DNA from 4 places in the Phytopseudomonas daroniae genome. Region 1 is predicted to be linked to each of the others. Evidence: predicted binding sites of a transcription regulator. Region 1 holds the regulator's gene; each other region holds the start of a gene.
The links. Region 1 encodes sigma-54, which starts transcription at its own class of promoters, with help from an activator protein. Its sites were predicted from a motif close to ANTGGCATNNANNTTGCTNT; they were not measured.

Region 1 (4,088 bases):
TCAAGGCTTATGGGCTGACCATCCAGTACTTTGCGGCCAATGAGCGCATCATACTGATCGATCAGGCCAAGGTCGTTCAGGAAGGCAACACCTTCGAAGGCGAGAAGATCGTCTATGACACCCAGCGCCAGATCGTCAACGCGGGCCGTGCCACGGGCACCAATGTGTCGACCCCGCGTCCGCGCATCGACATGGTGATCCAGCCGAAGAATAGACCCGCCGATGGGCAGGGCCAATAACGATGGCCACCCTGAAAGCCCAGCACCTGGCCAAAAGCTATAAAGATCGTCAGGTCGTTCGCGACGTCAGCCTGAGTATCGAAAGCGGGCAGATCGTCGGCCTGCTCGGCCCGAACGGCGCCGGCAAGACCACCTGCTTCTACATGATCGTCGGCCTCGTTCGGGCCGACCAGGGGCGCGTGCTGATCGACGACCTCGACGTCAGCCACCAGCCCATGCATGGCCGCGCTCGCGCCGGTATCGGCTACCTGCCCCAGGAAGCGTCGATCTTCCGCAAGCTCAGCGTGTCCGACAACATCATGGCGATCCTGGAAACGCGCAAGGATCTGAACCGCGCGCAGCGCCTGCAGGAGCTGGACAGCCTGCTGCAGGAATTCCACATCACCCATATCCGCGACAACCTGGGCATGAGCCTGTCGGGCGGTGAGCGCCGCCGCGTGGAAATCGCCCGCGCCCTGGCCACCTCGCCGAAATTCATCCTTCTCGACGAGCCTTTCGCCGGTGTCGACCCGATCTCGGTCGGCGACATCAAACAGATCATTCATCACCTCAAGGCCAAAGGCATTGGCGTGCTGATCACCGACCACAACGTACGCGAAACCCTGGATATCTGCGAAACCGCCTATATCGTCAGCGACGGTCAACTGATCGCCGAAGGTGACTCCGCTGCCATTCTGGCCAACCAGGTGGTCAAGGAAGTCTATCTGGGCCACGAATTCCGCCTGTGATGGATTCCCCCATCGATGAGCGCACCCATGAGCCTGTTACCCTCACGGCATTGCTGCAATGAAATGGTAACAGGCCCTAGGCAAAGCACTCTGATTCAGGCATATAATTTGCTTCCTAGTGGCGCTTTGGCGCCCTGTCGTGGATCGCGCACAGACGCCGGATAAGGTCTGCAATGAAACCATCGCTAGTCCTGAAAATGGGCCAGCAGCTGACGATGACACCGCAGCTGCAACAAGCCATTCGCCTGCTCCAACTGTCGACCCTGGATCTGCAACAGGAGATCCAGGAGGCGCTGGAGTCCAACCCGATGCTCGAGCGTCAGGAAGAAGGCGACGACTTCGACTCGGATCCCATGGCCGACGGCGCGGAAAGTGCCACTGCGAGCGCCACCCAGGAAGAGAAATTTCAGGAACCGACCTTCCAGGAAAACACACAGACCGTCGACAACCTGGAAGAAGGCGAATGGGGCGAGCGCATTCCCAACGAACTACCTGTCGATACCGCCTGGGAAGATGTCTACCAGACCAGCGCCAGCAGCCTGCCGAGCAATGATGATGACGAGTGGGACTTCACCACTCGCACCTCTGCCGGGGAAAGCCTGCAGAGCCACATGCTCTGGCAACTCAACCTGGCACCGATGTCCGACAAGGATCGCCTGATCGCCGTCACGCTGATCGACTGCATCAACGGCCAGGGCTACCTCGAAGAAACCCTCGAGGAAATCACCGACGCCTTCGACCCCGAACTCGATGTCGAGCTCGACGAAGTCGAAGCCGTGCTGCATCGCATCCAGCAATTCGAGCCGTCCGGCATCGCGGCCCGCGACCTGCGCGAATGCCTGCTTCTGCAACTGCGCCAACTGCCGACCAACACGCCCTGGCTGAGCGAAGCCCAACGCCTGACGAGCGATTATCTCGATCTGCTCGGCAGCCGCGACTACAGCCAACTGATGCGCCGCATGAAGCTCAAGGAAGATGAGCTGCGTCCGATCATCGAACTGATCCAGAGCCTCAACCCACGCCCCGGTTCGCAGATCGAATCCAGCGAGCCCGAGTACGTGGTACCTGACGTGATCGTGCGCAAGCACAACGACCGCTGGCTGGTGGAGCTCAATCAGGAAGCCATGCCGCGCCTGCGCGTCAATGCGCAGTATGCAGGTTTCGTCAAACGTGCCGATTCCAGCGCCGACAACACCTTCATGCGTAACCAGCTGCAGGAAGCGCGCTGGTTCATCAAGAGCCTGCAGAGCCGCAACGAGACCCTGATGAAGGTTGCGACGCAGATCGTCGAGCATCAGCGTGGCTTCCTCGACTACGGCGATGAAGCCATGAAGCCTCTGGTGCTGCACGACATCGCTGAAGCGGTAGGCATGCACGAATCGACCATTTCACGCGTCACCACGCAGAAATACATGCACACGCCGCGTGGCATTTACGAGCTGAAATACTTCTTCTCCAGCCACGTCAGCACCTCCGAAGGCGGCGAATGTTCGTCCACCGCGATCCGCGCGATCATCAAGAAACTGGTCGCTGCGGAAAATGCGAAAAAGCCATTGAGCGATAGCAAGATCGCTGGTCTACTGGAAGCACAGGGCATTCAAGTGGCGCGCCGCACAGTCGCCAAGTACCGTGAATCGCTCGGTATAGCGCCTTCGAGCGAACGCAAGCGACTGATGTAAGGTGCCCTTGTAGCAAAGCCCCCAGTGTTCCTGCGGCAGGTTTGAAAGCCTGCCACTCACACACGGCAACAAGGAGAAGCGGTATGCAAGTCAACATCAGTGGACACCAGCTGGATGTGACAGACGCACTACGCAGCTACATCGAAGAAAAGCTCGGGCGTCTCGAGCGACACTTCGACAAGATCACCAATGTGCAGGTCATCCTGGAGGTCGAAAAGCTCAAGCAGAAAGTCGAAGCTACCTTGCATATCGCCGGAGGCGAAGTGGTGGCCAATGCCGAACATGACGACATGTACGCAGCCATCGATCTACTGACCGACAAACTCGACCGCCAACTCATCAAGCACAAGGAAAAACAGCTCGACCGCCAGCAGGGCGCAATGGCCCGCTGACCTCGTCCTTCTCCTATGATCCGACTTGAAAATATCCTGACCCCCGGCCGTTCCCTCGTGAACGTGCCGGGCGGCAGTAAAAAACGCGTACTCGAACAGATAGCCGCCGTGATCGCGCGCGACCTGCCCGATCTCGATGGCCAGACCATCTATGAAAGCCTGATCGCCCGGGAAAAGCTCGGCTCGACCGGCTTCGGCAATGGCATCGCCATTCCCCACTGCCGCCTGCCTGGCTGCAGCACGCCGATCAGTGCCCTGCTGAAGCTGAATATCGCGGTCGATTTCGATGCAATCGATGGTGCGCCTGTCGACTTGCTGTTCGTGCTGCTGGTTCCCGAAGCGGCGACCGATGAGCACCTGGAACTGCTGCGTCAGATCGCCAGCATGTTCGACCGAGAGGATGTCCGCGAGCGGCTTCGCCAGGCTCAAGACAGCGAATCTTTGTACCAGACCGTAGTGAACGTGCAGAACGGTCAATAGCCCTACAGGATGAGCCCATGCGCCTGATCATCGTCAGCGGCCGTTCCGGCTCGGGCAAGAGCACCGCCCTCGACGTGCTCGAGGACAACGGCTTCTATTGCATCGACAACCTGCCTGCCGGCCTGCTTCCCGAGCTGGCCGAACGGGCGTTGCTGCACACCGAGCTGTTGCACCCGCAAGTGGCGGTGTCGATAGACGCACGCAACCTGCCTAGCCAGCTCAAGCGTTTTTCCGAACTGCTCGATGAGGTGCGCGGCCGCAACATCCGTTGCGATGTCCTGTACCTGGATGCCAGCGAAGAAACGCTGCTCAAGCGCTTTTCGGAAACCCGTCGACGTCACCCGCTGACCAACGACCAGCGTTCGCTGGCCGAAGCCATGGCCGACGAAACCAAGCTGCTGAGCCCGATCATCGACCGTGCCGATCTGAAGATCGACACCACCCACCTGAACCTCTATCAACTGCGCGACACACTCAAGCTGCGTCTGCTCAACCAGCCGGAGCCGGGCACCGCCTACCTGATCGAATCCTTCGGTTTCAAGCGCGGGATGCCGGTGGATGCCGACCTGG
Region 2 (4,088 bases), 120 kb from region 1:
GCGCCGCGCGATCAACAAGCCGGCCACCACCAACAGCCCAATGCCTGCCACAAGGTAATACCAGGAGCCCCCCAGTATCGCGAGATAACCACCGCCTACGGCCATCACCACGCCCAGCACCAATATCGCCACCGCGGTCAGGGTGATCCGTAGGGGCCGACGGCCATATTCGATGCTCATGTGGCACTCTCCGGTCGATTCATTTCACAACAAGTGCCGACAAAACCTTCAGAAACAAAGGCTCAACAGCAGCCAGTTGAGAGGGGGAAATACCTTTGGTTCAGCTTTATCTACCAGCCTAGGATCGTCAGGAGATCTTCGCCGAGAATTTTCAGGTTCGTAGGGCGTATTAGCCGAAGGCGTAATCCGCCGCAAGATTCGCAACAATGCAAACCCCAGACAGCAAAACGCCCCGCACAAGGCGAGGCGCTCTGATATGCCAGCAGATGTGCAGGTTCGCGGTAAACGACGGATTACGCCTTCGGGCTTCGCCCCCGGATTACGCCTGCGGCTAATCCAGGCTACGGTTATCCGTCATACCGCGATGCGATCCATCCAACGCAGTTGATCCGTCTTACCGCCCTGTCGCACTCACCAATTCGGCATCGCCCGCCCAATCCAGCGGGTAGAGCCCTGCACCCACGTCGCGATGAAAGCTCGAATAGGGCCAGTCTCGTACTCGCTGCGCCAAGCCATGCTTGAGTGGGTTCACATAGACGTAATCGACATGCCGACGAAAATCTTCATCGTCACGAATCTGATGTTCCCAGTAGCGCCGCTGCCAGATACCTCGCTCGCCACGCCGGAAACGAACCAAGGATCGGTGCTCGCTCACCGGTAAGCCACGGCAGAAGAAGGTTTTGATCAGTCGCCAGCGCAGCGGGTAATCCGTATCACCAGGCGGCAACGTCCATACGCAGTGCATATGATCCGGCAATACCACCCACGCATCGATCACGAATGGATGCTGATGATGAACCTTACGCACCGAATCACGGAGCAGGTCGATATGCTTCACCAGCAAATCGTTACCCCGGCGCTCCAGCAAGTTGACCGTAAAGAACCAAGTTGCCCCAGGCACAAAGACACGACGATAGTTTGGCATCCATGCCACCTTTTCCCAGGAAAAAGCGAAGCATAGACCAGCGATCCAAACATCCCCCCGGCGACGCAAACCCGTAGGGCGTATTAGCCGAAGGCGTAATCCGCCGCAAGATTCGCAACAATGCAAACCCCGGACAGCAAAACGCCCCGCACGAAGGCGAGGCGTTCTGGTATATCAGCGGATGCAGCCGGTTCGCGGTAAACGACGGATTACGCCTTCGGGCTTCGCCCCCGGATTACGCCTGCGGCTAATCCAGGCTACGGTCGCCGTACCGCGATACGGAGTTAATCCGCCTTACCGTGTTTACGGATATGAATCCGTCTTATCGCGTTAAGTTACGGTGCTGCAGCTACAGGGCAGCCATTCGGCGCATAGCTATCTTTCCAACCGTCGCTGCCCGAGGCACTAACTTCACAAGTCCAGATACCAGTGGCGTCACGCGTCACGGTAACAACGGCGCCAGTTACCGAAGCGCCAGCATTACGACCCAATGTGCCAGCAATACTCGGCGTATCACCATCACCGTCAGTAACTTCGATTTGCGCTTTGCCATCACCAGCCAGCAAGTTGGACTCAGTAAAGCCCAAATCAACTTCACCTGCCCCAGGCGCTGCGTCAGAAACAATGGTATTGCCTTCCAGAAGCGCCGACTCTGCAGCAGTTTTCAAGCCGCTGATTTCGCTAACGACACGTGTAACCTGTGTACGAGCGGTGTAGTCTTGGTATTGCGGAATAGCGATAGCTGCCAGAATACCGATGATCGCCACAACGATCATCAATTCAATCAGGGTAAAACCCTTTTGCATTTGAGCTTTCATGCAACTCTCCATTTTAATTTAAGTGTCAGGCAGACAAGCCTGCTGGAGATTAAGCAGGAGGCGTGCCAATACAGCCCAACCTTGTAAATACAATGAAAACTGCAAGCCACCTCACAAAATGAAGCCTCGTACGCCAGTAATGCGAAACAACCAGACCGCGCTTCTCCGCATCTTGTGACGTTTTTCGTCACCTCGATACTGGTCGTTTGGCAGCCCCTGTCATCTGCGCTATAACGCACCCATTCGATATACGTGAGGTGTGCATGAGCGACTATATTCCCCTTTCCGGCCTGGCCAAGCAGGTGGTACTGGCTGAGCTGCTGGACGAAAAGGCCGCTCAGCAAGCGCAAGCGCAGGCCAAGCGCAATAAGTTGTCGCTGGTCACCTATCTGGCACAGAACAAACTGGTAAAGAGTCGCGCTCTGGTGGAACTGGCAGCGGAGCAGTTCGGCGTCGCCTATTTCGACCTCAGCGCCCTGGACAAGGAAAGTCAGCCCAAGGATCTGGTCAGCGAAAAGCTGGTGCGCCAACACCGGACGCTGCCTTTGTGGCGGCGTGGCAACAAGCTGTTCGTGGGTATCTCCGACCCCTCCAATCACCAGGCGGTTACGGATATTCAGTTCAGCACCGGCCTATCCACCGAAGCGCTGCTGGTAGAAGACAACAAGCTGGGCGAGGCCATCGACAAATTCTTCGATAACGGCCATAGCGGCCTGGAAGATATGGGCGATGTCGACCTGGATGGCCTGGAAACCGAATCCGCCGATGATGACAAGAAAATCAATGATGGCAGCGGCCAGGATGCCGACGACGCCCCGGTGGTGCGCTTCGTCAACAAGATGCTGCTCGATGCGATCAAGGGCGGCTCGTCCGACCTGCACTTCGAACCCTATGAAAAAGCCTACCGGGTGCGCTTTCGTACCGACGGCATCCTGCACGAGACGGCGCGCCCGCCCATCCAATTGGCGCCGCGTATCGCTGCACGCCTGAAGGTGATGGCTGGGCTGGATATCTCCGAGCGGCGCAAGCCGCAGGATGGCCGTATCAAGATGAAAATTTCCAAGAGCAAGGCCATCGACTTCCGGGTCAATACCCTGCCGACCCTATGGGGCGAGAAGATCGTGATGCGAATTCTCGACTCCGCCAGCGCGCAAATGGGTATCGATGCACTGGGTTACGAGGAAAGCCAGAAGGATCTTTACCTCGCTGCGCTCAAACAACCACAAGGGATGATCCTGGTAACCGGCCCGACAGGGTCGGGCAAAACCGTATCTCTTTATACCGGCCTGAATATTCTCAATACCGCGGATGTGAATATTTCCACGGCGGAAGACCCGGTGGAGATCAATCTGGAGGGCATCAACCAGGTCAACGTCAACCCCAAGCAGGGCATGGATTTCACCCAGGCCTTGCGCGCGTTCCTGCGTCAGGATCCGGATATCATCATGGTGGGTGAGATTCGCGACCTGGACACGGCCTCCATCGCGATCAAGGCGGCGCAAACCGGGCATATGGTGATGTCCACCCTGCACACCAACAGCGCGGCAGAAACGCTGACGCGTTTGCGCAATATGGGTGTGCCTTCCTTCAATATCGCCACCTCGGTCAACCTGATCATCGCCCAGCGCCTGGCGCGCAAGCTTTGTAATAGCTGCAAGAAGGAAGTAGCAATTCCTAACGAGGCGTTGCTGGAAGAAGGTTTTCCCGAAAACAGGCTTGGCACCTTCAAGCTTTACGGCCCGGTTGGCTGCGAAAATTGCAAAGGCGGTTACAAAGGCCGTGTCGGTATTTATGAAGTGGTTAAAAACACGCCGAACCTGCAGCGGATTATCATGGAGGAAGGCAACTCCATCGATATTGCCACGCAAATGCGTAAAGACGGCTTCAACGACCTGCGTACCTCGGCCCTGCTGAAGGCCATGCAAGGCGTGACCAGCCTCGAGGAAGTCAACCGCGTGACCAAGGATTAACCATGGCAGCAGCAAAAGCAGCGAAGACCAGCACGTTCGTCTGGGAAGGCAAGGATCGAAAAGGCTCCGTGGTCAAGGGCGAGCTCAACGGGCAGAACCCTGCGCTGGTCAAGGCACATCTGCGCAAACAGGGCATCAACCCGACCAAAGTACGCAAGAAGGGCATGTCGCTGTTCGGCGGGGGCAAGAAGATCA
Region 3 (4,088 bases), on a different contig from region 1:
GCCGTCGCAACGCACGCGCATGGTCACTCGGCCTACGGGTTCGGCTGGCGTTTCAAGGGTCGTCGTCAATGGCTGATCACACAAAGGCAGTCGCAGGCGTGGATCCAGGCGATTGATCTGGGTCTCGTGGCGCGCCTGGATGTTGCTGCGCTGCAAATAGTCTTCAACGGCCTGCTCAAGAAAGCGCTGGGTCTCGCCGATAAGCTGATCGGGCAGAGTGACTGAGGCAGTTGTCAGCGTGCTATAGCCGAGCGCCAGCAAAGCAGGTAAAACTGCCAGGCAACGGAAGCTCTTGGCCATTGAGCGTCGAATAATTGTCGTTTGTGCATTCATGTCTGATTAGAAGCAAGGCGCGTGCCGCCTGCTACGCTAACCAAACCAGATGCGTTACTGGAATCATGGGAGCCGTACATGGCCGGAGTGATGGACTCGGTCAACCAGCGTACTCAGCTGGTTGGACAGAATCGCCTGGAGCTGTTGCTGTTTCGTCTCGATGGCCCACAGCTGTACGGGATCAACGTCTTCAAGGTGAAGGAGGTGTTGCAATGCCCGAAACTCACCGTAATGCCCAAATCGAACCCGGTGGTTCGTGGTGTGGCGAACATTCGTGGCGGTACCATTCCGATCCTGGATCTGTCCATGGCGACGGGCAGGCGGCCACTGGGTGATCTGCAGGGCAGCTTCGTTATCATCACCGAGTACAACACTAAGGTGCAGGGCTTCCTGGTGCGCTCCGTGGAGCGCATCGTCAACATGAACTGGGAAGAAATCCACCCACCACCCAAGGGCACCGGGCGCGACCACTATCTGACGGCGGTAACGCATCTGGATGACAAACTGGTCGAAATCATCGACGTGGAGAAGGTTCTCGCCGAAGTGGCGCCGACCTCCGAGGTGATTTCCGTCGGTGTGGTGGACGTTGAGACCCAGGCCAGGGCTGTCAGCCAGCATGTGCTGATCGTCGATGATTCGTCGGTGGCGCGTAAGCAGGTGATGCGCTGCCTGCAGACGGTGGGTGTCGAGGTGACTGCGTTGAATGACGGGCGCGAGGCACTGAGTTTCCTGCAGGCGATGGCGGATGAGGGCAAGTCGCCGGAGCATGAGCTGCTGATGCTCATCTCCGACATCGAGATGCCGGAAATGGATGGATACACGCTGACCGCAGCGATTCGCTCCGATCCGCGTATGCAGAAATTGCATATTCTCCTGCATACTTCGCTATCCGGTGTATTCAACCAGGCGATGGTGAAGAAAGTGGGGGCCAACGATTTTCTGGCGAAATTTCACCCGGATGATCTGGCTTCCCGTGTGGTCGAACGAATCAAGTTGAGCGATCACTCGGCATAACGAATGAGCCGCCCGGGGTTTTCGACCGGGCGTTGGCGGCAAGATCGGCAGGCGCGCATTGGCTCGCTTGCCGTATTCGACTTCATAGATGGGCGAGGCTTCGCGAGTGTCTTCAGGTAATTTGGATTTCGAGCAGTTCCGGATCTTTCTGGAAAAAGCCTGTGGCATCGTGCTGGGTAGCAATAAGCAGTACCTGGTTTCCAGTCGGCTGAACAAGCTGATGGAGACTAACGCCATCAAGACGCTGGGCGAGTTGGTGCAGCGCATGCAGAATCAGCCGCGCAGTGGCCTGCGCGAGCAGGTGGTCGATGCCATGACCACTAACGAAACCTTGTGGTTTCGCGATGCCTACCCCTTCGAGGTGCTCAAGAGTCGCGTATTGCCCGAGCTTATCAAGGCTTATCCAGGGCAACGCCTGCGTATCTGGTCGGCAGCCTGTTCTTCGGGGCAGGAGCCTTATTCGTTGTCGATGAGCATCGATGAGTTCGAGCGCAGCAATATTGGTCAGCTCAAGGCCGGTGTGCAGATCGTGGCCACCGATCTGTCACCGACCATGCTCAATAACTGCAAGTCGGGTGAGTACGACAGCCTGGCGATGGGGCGTGGTCTTGCCCAGGAGCGTCTGCAGCGTTATTTCGATCCCAAGGGGCCTGGGCGCTGGGTGGTGAAGCCGGCGATCAAGAGTCGTGTCGAATTTCGTCCGCTGAACCTGCTGGACAGCTACGCCAGCCTCGGCAAGTTCGACATCGTGTTCTGCCGCAACGTGCTGATCTACTTCTCCGCCGAAGTGAAGAAGGACATCCTTACGCGCATTCATGCCATGCTCAAGCCTGGCGGCTATCTGTTCCTAGGCGCTTCCGAAGCGCTGAATGGGTTGCCTGAGCGTTATCAGATGGTGCAATGCAGTCCAGGCATCATTTACAAAGCCAAATGATTCAGTAGATCGAAAAAACGGGAGGCCTGGGGCCTCCCGTTTTTCATTTTATCTCCCTCGTCGCGCTTGACGGTGTTCTGTCACCCCAGCGTCAGAAAAGCGGCAAGCCTCCGTCCAATTGCCGCTCCCGCCTTGCCAAGCGGCGGAAAAGCTTTGCCGCTTGAGCCTGCCGTTCTCTTCGTTTTTAGCTTATCAGGCTGATTTATAAGATAAAAAATAAATTGGCACGTGCTTTGCTGAGAAATTTGCACGAAAACAGGCTAGCCGCCACGGCAAAGGTTCCTGAGATGAGCATCAGCTTCGATAGCGCACTTGGCATTCACGAGAAGGCACTGGGCTTCCGCGCCCAGCGTGCGGAGGTGTTGGCCAACAACATGGCTAACGCCGATACCCCCAACTACAAGGCCCGGGATCTGGATTTCGCCTCCGTACTGGCCCAGCAGGCTGCCAAGAGCAGCGGCAGCGGTAATTCGGCGCTCAATCGTACCAATGCCCGGCACATTGCAGCAGAAGGCGTGCCAATGGGTGATGCGGCGCTGGCCTACCGAACGCCGACTGCGCCATCGATCGACCAGAACACCGTCGATGCTCAGGTCGAGCAGGCCAATTACGCCGAGAACGCGGTGGCCTTCCAGGCCAGCTTCACGCTTCTCAACAGCAAATTCAAAGGGCTCGTCAGCGCCCTGCGTGGCGAATAAAGGAGCCCGATATGTCACTTACCAGCGTTTTCAACATCGCCGGATCCGCTATGAGTGCCCAGAGCACTCGTCTGAATACCATTTCCAGCAACATCGCCAACGCCGAAACGGTCTCCTCGAGCATCGACCAGACCTATCGGGCTCGTCATCCCGTGTTCGCCACCGTGTTTCAGCAGGCGCAGGGCGGCGAAAACGGTTCGTTGTTCGCTGATCAGGATCAGGCCGGCGCGGGTGTGCAGGTGCTGGGTATCGTCGAGGATCAGAGCAGTCTGATGCCACGCTACGAGCCGAATCACCCGGCCGCGGATGAAGCGGGCTACGTGTATTACCCCAACGTCAACGTGGTCGAGGAAATGGCGGACATGATCTCCGCCAGTCGTGCCTTCCAGACCAACGTGGAAATGATGAATACTGCCAAGCAGATGATGCAGCGTGTACTGACCTTGGGTCAGTGAGCCGGGAGTGGCATAAATGAGCACCATCAACACGTCTGAATCCATACTGTCCGGTCTTTCCGGCTCTAGCTCCAGTAGCAGTACGAGCAGCACCAGTAATTCCGAAAGTTCTCTCGGCGGAACGGAATTTCTGCAGTTGCTGGTTACTCAGCTCAACAACCAGAACCCGCTGGATCCCCAGAGCAATACCGAGTTCGTTGCCCAGCTTGCCCAGTTCAGTAGCGTCGAGAGTCTGCAGAATCTCAACGCTTCGATGGATACGATTCTGAGTAGCTTTCAATCGTCTCGAGCGTTGCAGGCATCAGCACTGGTGGGCCGCTCGGTACTGGTGGAAACGGATCAGGCTTTGGTCAGCGTGGACGAGAGCGGTGGCGGCTTATATGGCTCGCTTGTATTGCCTTCCACTAGCTCGAGCGTCTCCGTCGCGGTCTACGATGATTCCGGCTCGAAGGTTCGCACCATCAGCCTGGGGCAGCAAAGCGCAGGTACTGTCGAGTTTTCCTGGGATGGCACCGATGACGAGGGTAATGCGCTCGAGTCAGGCACCTATACCTTCAAAGCCAGCGCCACCCTTGATGGTACCGAAACAGCGCTTACCACATACCTGCCCGCTATCGTCAGTAGTGTAACGCTGGGGCAGGATACTGAGGAAAT
Region 4 (4,088 bases), on a different contig from region 1:
TCGGCCACTTCCTTGCGATTCTCGGCCTTGGAGGAATACTGCGTGGCGTCGATCAGCGCATGCAGCAGCGCGCCATAGGTATTGGGATTCTCGCTGGCGAAGCGCTGGCTGCAGGCGAAGGCGCAGCACGGGTGGCCCGGCCACAGCTCCTTGGTCAGCAGATGGATGAAGCCGACCTTCTCCCACACCGCGCGCTGGTTGAACGGATCCGGCGAGAGGAAACCGTCGAGGTTGCCGGCACGCAGGTTGGCGACCATCTCCGGTGGCGGCACCACGCGGATCTGGATGTCGCGATCCGGATCCAGGCCATGCTCGGCGACGTAATAGCGCAGCAGGAAGTTGTGCATCGAGTACTCGAACGGCACACCGAAACGCATGCCCTTCCACAGCTTCGGATCGCGCTTGTCCTGATGCTGCATGCCCAGCACGATGGCCTGGCCGTTGATGTTCTCCAGCGCCGGCATGACGAAAGGCGTCTGCGTCGAACCCAGGCCAAGAGTGATGGCCAGCGGCATCGGCGAGAGCATGTGCGAGGCGTCGTACTCGCCGGCCAGCGACTTGTCGCGCGCCACGGCCCAGCCCGCGGTCTTCACCGTTTCCACGTCCAGCCCGTACTTGGCGTAGAAGCCCATCGGCTCGGCCATGATGATCGGCGTGGCGCAGGTAATGGGCACGAAGCCGATCTTCAGGCGCGTTTTCTCCAGCGGGCCGAGGCTGTCCTTGACCGCGGCCTTGACCGCATCCAGCGGGATCAGGCTGCCAAGGATCGCCGCCGCGACGCCGCCGCCGATCAGCCCCATGAAACTGCGCCGGGAGCACTCGTCATGGCCGAACATGCCACGCACGATGGCATTCTCCACGGCGCGATCGAGCATTTCCTCGCTGCTCGAAGGCAGCGCGCTGGCACTGGGCGTGCAGCGCTGACAGGCACACCCGGCGGCGTGGGACAGCTCGCTGTCGGGGCTGAATGGATCGTCCAGGCTGTTGACGCTCATCGTGATCACTCCTGCGATGGCCTGCCCCAAATTGGTGAGGCGGGCACTGACTGGGCTGGGCCATTGGCGGCAGGTTCATATCAGCTATTGCAGGAGCTGTACCAGCTCGAATAATCACATAAGAGATTGATAAATAATAATTTTTATAGGTTTTAAAAATAACGAAATATCGTAATAAACGATATTTCGTCACAGCAAAAAACGACTATTCGTCAAATGGCACGACCCTTGATAGAACCTGAGCAAGGTAAAGCCATACGGACACCACCATGCCCGACCCAACCACGGCGAGCACATTGCTGCTGCGCCATATGCAAAGCGCCAGCCTGGTCATCGACCCGACGAGCGATCGCATCCTGCATGCCAACCCTGCCTGCAGCGAGTTGCTCGGCTGGCCGATGAACGCGTTGCTCACGCAACGCGCCAGCCGCCTCTGGGCTCACGACCTGGGCTCTCTGGTGACCTTCACCGAGGAGGTGCAGGTACGCGGCCATGCCTGGCGCGACGGCCTGGGCCTGCTGCGCCGGGATGGCGAACGATTGGAGGTGGAAATCAGTGGGAGCCGTCTGCAGCATGATGGCGCCACCCTGCTCGGCCTGCTGATTCAGGAACGCCGTCGGCTCGACGCCCTGCGCGGGCTGGCCGAAGCCGAACGTTATCAGCGCCAGGGCTTGCTGGAGTGGCAGGGGGTCGAACGCATCTTCCGCCAGTTCGAACGGCAGAACCATCTGATCCTCGGCGCTGCCGGCGAGGGCATCTACGGCGTCAACCGTGACGGCGAAACCACCTTCGTCAATCCCGCCGCCGAACGTATTCTCGGCTGGCGCGGCGAAGACCTGATCGGCCACAACATTCACGATCTCATCCACCACCACCATCCGGATGGCAGCGCCTACGACGGCCACACCTGCCCCATCTACGCCGCGTTCAACGACGGCGAGGTGCATCAGGTGGCGGACGAGGTGTTCTGGAACAAGGACGGCAAACCGATCCCGGTGGAATACACCAGCACGCCGCTACGCGACGACGGCGAACTGGTCGGTGCGGTGGTGGTGTTCCGCGACATCAGCGAGCGTCTGGAGACCGAGCGCAGGCTGCGCCAGGCGCTGAGCGAGGTGCAACAGCTCAAGCAGCGCCTGGAGCTGGAGAACGCCTACCTGCAGGAAGAGATTCGTGGCGAATACGCCCAGCACGATCTGGTTGGGCGCAGCGCAGCGATGCAGCAGGTGATCCACCAGATCGAGCTGGTCGCCCCCACCGGCGCCAACGTGCTGATCACCGGCGAATCGGGCACCGGCAAGGAACTGATCGCCCGCGCCATCCACGACAACAGTGGCCGCAGCCGTCGGCCACTGATTCGGGTGAACTGCGCCGCAGTGCCACGCGAGCTGTTCGAGAGCGAGTTCTTCGGCCATATCCGCGGCGCCTTCACCGGCGCGCTGAACGATCGGGTCGGGCGTTTCGAACTGGCCGATGGCGGCACGCTGTTTCTCGACGAAGTCGGCGAAATCCCTCTGGAGCTGCAAAGCAAGCTGCTGCGCGTACTGCAGGAACAGCAACTGGAACGGGTCGGCGATACGCGCACGCGTCAGGTCGACGTACGGGTGATCGCCGCCACCAACCGCGACCTGCGCCAGGAGGTGCGCGCCGGGCGTTTCCGCGAAGACCTGTACTTTCGCCTGAATGTCTTTCCCATCGAGTCGGCACCGCTGCGTCAACGCCCGGAGGATATCCCGCCCCTGGCGCAACATTTTCTCGAGCGCGTCTGCCGTCAGTTGAATCGTCCGCAGCCCAGCCTGCGTCTGGCCGATATCCAGCACCTGCAGGCCTACTCCTGGCCGGGCAACATCCGTGAGTTGGAGAATCTGATCGAGCGCGCCGTGATCATCTCACCCGGCACGCGCTTACGCCTGGATCTGCCCAGCGAAAGTCCGGATGAGCTACCGGGGCCCCCGCCGAGAGAACAGGACACGCGCATCCTCACACAAGGCGAGCTACGCCGACAAACGCGCGACAACCTGATCACCGCGCTCAGCGCCTGTGCCGGCAAGATAGCCGGCGCTCAAGGCGCGGCTCGCCTCCTTGATCTCAAGCCCACTACCTTGCGCTCGCGCCTGGATAGTTTCGCCATTGACCCTCGCGACTATCGTCCACAACCGGCCCGGCGCCGCGAGTACATCGCCACCGATCAAACCTAGCGTAGCAGCGCCTTGCACCGATACCCTTGCGCATCGGCGGTGCGCATGGCAGCGAGCACGCTTGCTGCATCCACCGCGAAGGGTTCGTTGTGGATACTTTCACCCGCTGCACAGGCGAGCTCGGCGACGCGCAACAGGTCGGCATCGCTGACCTCGGGCAGGCCGATGTCGGCCAGCGTGACCGGCAGGCCAACGGCGAGGCAGAAATCGTAGACCTCATCGATCAGCGCCGGCGCGCTATCGCGCAACATCAGCATGCTCAGCACGCCGAAGGTGACTTTCTCGCCATGCCAGTAGGCATGCGTACCTTCAAGGGCCGTGAAGCCATTGTGAATCGCGTGGGCAGCGGCCAGGCCGCCACTCTCGAAACCCAGGCCGGAAAGCAGCGTATTGGCCTCGATGACATGCTCCAGCGCGGGCGTCACCACCTGCTGGCGACAAGCCTGCAGTGCCAGGGGCCCGTACTCCAGCAACGTGTCGTAGCAGAAGCGCGCCAGCGCATGGGCCGTACGCGGCCCCTGGCGGCCGGTCATGTTCGCGGCGCCACTGATGCGGCAATCCTCGGCCTCGAACCAGGTAGCCAGGGCATCGCCCATACCGGAAACCAGGAAGCGCACCGGCGCCTGGGCGATCACCTGGCTGTCAACCAGCACCAGATCCGGGTTACGCGGTAGCACCAGATAACGCTTGAAGGCGCCCTCGGCGGTGTAGATCACCGACAGCGCGCTGCACGGCGCATCGCTGGAGGCCAGAGTCGGCGCCACCGCTACGGGCAGACCCAGCTCATGGGCGAGGGCCTTGGCAGTGTCCAGCGCCTTGCCGCCGCCCATGCCGAGGATCACCTCGGGTTTGCCCTGTTGCGCCAACGCTACCAGCCGGGCGATTTCCTCGTCAC

Region 2: a site for sigma-54 is predicted at 1,974-1,993, ahead of DNK10_RS03130 (pilin). Genes of this name have one in related genera too.
Region 3: a site for sigma-54 is predicted at 2,502-2,521, ahead of flgB (flagellar basal body rod protein FlgB). Genes of this name have one in related genera too.
Region 4: a site for sigma-54 is predicted at 1,211-1,230, ahead of DNK10_RS09435 (sigma 54-interacting transcriptional regulator). Genes of this name have one in related genera too.

What each region holds. Positions count from the first base shown of each region.
Region 1 covers NZ_QJUJ01000001.1:530,480-534,567, forward strand. Annotated here, with positions in the region: gene lptA (lipopolysaccharide transport periplasmic protein LptA) at 1-239, shown strand, start outside; gene lptB (LPS export ABC transporter ATP-binding protein) at 242-967, shown strand; gene DNK10_RS02615 (RNA polymerase factor sigma-54) at 1,141-2,646, shown strand; gene hpf (ribosome hibernation-promoting factor, HPF/YfiA family) at 2,730-3,038, shown strand; gene ptsN (PTS IIA-like nitrogen regulatory protein PtsN) at 3,054-3,518, shown strand; gene rapZ (RNase adapter RapZ) at 3,536-4,088, shown strand, end outside.
Region 2 covers NZ_QJUJ01000001.1:653,502-657,589, forward strand. Annotated here, with positions in the region: gene DNK10_RS03120 (membrane-bound PQQ-dependent dehydrogenase, glucose/quinate/shikimate family) at 1-180, opposite strand, end outside; gene DNK10_RS03125 (REP-associated tyrosine transposase) at 575-1,105, opposite strand; gene DNK10_RS03130 (pilin) at 1,441-1,923, opposite strand; gene pilB (type IV-A pilus assembly ATPase PilB) at 2,187-3,893, shown strand; gene DNK10_RS03140 (type II secretion system F family protein) at 3,896-4,088, shown strand, end outside.
Region 3 covers NZ_QJUJ01000002.1:201,649-205,736, forward strand. Annotated here, with positions in the region: gene flgA (flagellar basal body P-ring formation chaperone FlgA) at 1-333, opposite strand, end outside; gene DNK10_RS06025 (chemotaxis protein CheV) at 412-1,347, shown strand; gene cheR (protein-glutamate O-methyltransferase CheR) at 1,454-2,281, shown strand; gene flgB (flagellar basal body rod protein FlgB) at 2,569-2,979, shown strand; gene flgC (flagellar basal body rod protein FlgC) at 2,991-3,434, shown strand; gene DNK10_RS06045 (flagellar hook assembly protein FlgD) at 3,451-4,088, shown strand, end outside.
Region 4 covers NZ_QJUJ01000003.1:321,072-325,159, reverse strand. Annotated here, with positions in the region: gene DNK10_RS09440 (CmpA/NrtA family ABC transporter substrate-binding protein) at 1-995, opposite strand, end outside; gene DNK10_RS09435 (sigma 54-interacting transcriptional regulator) at 1,265-3,193, shown strand; gene DNK10_RS09430 (glycerol dehydrogenase) at 3,190-4,088, opposite strand, start outside.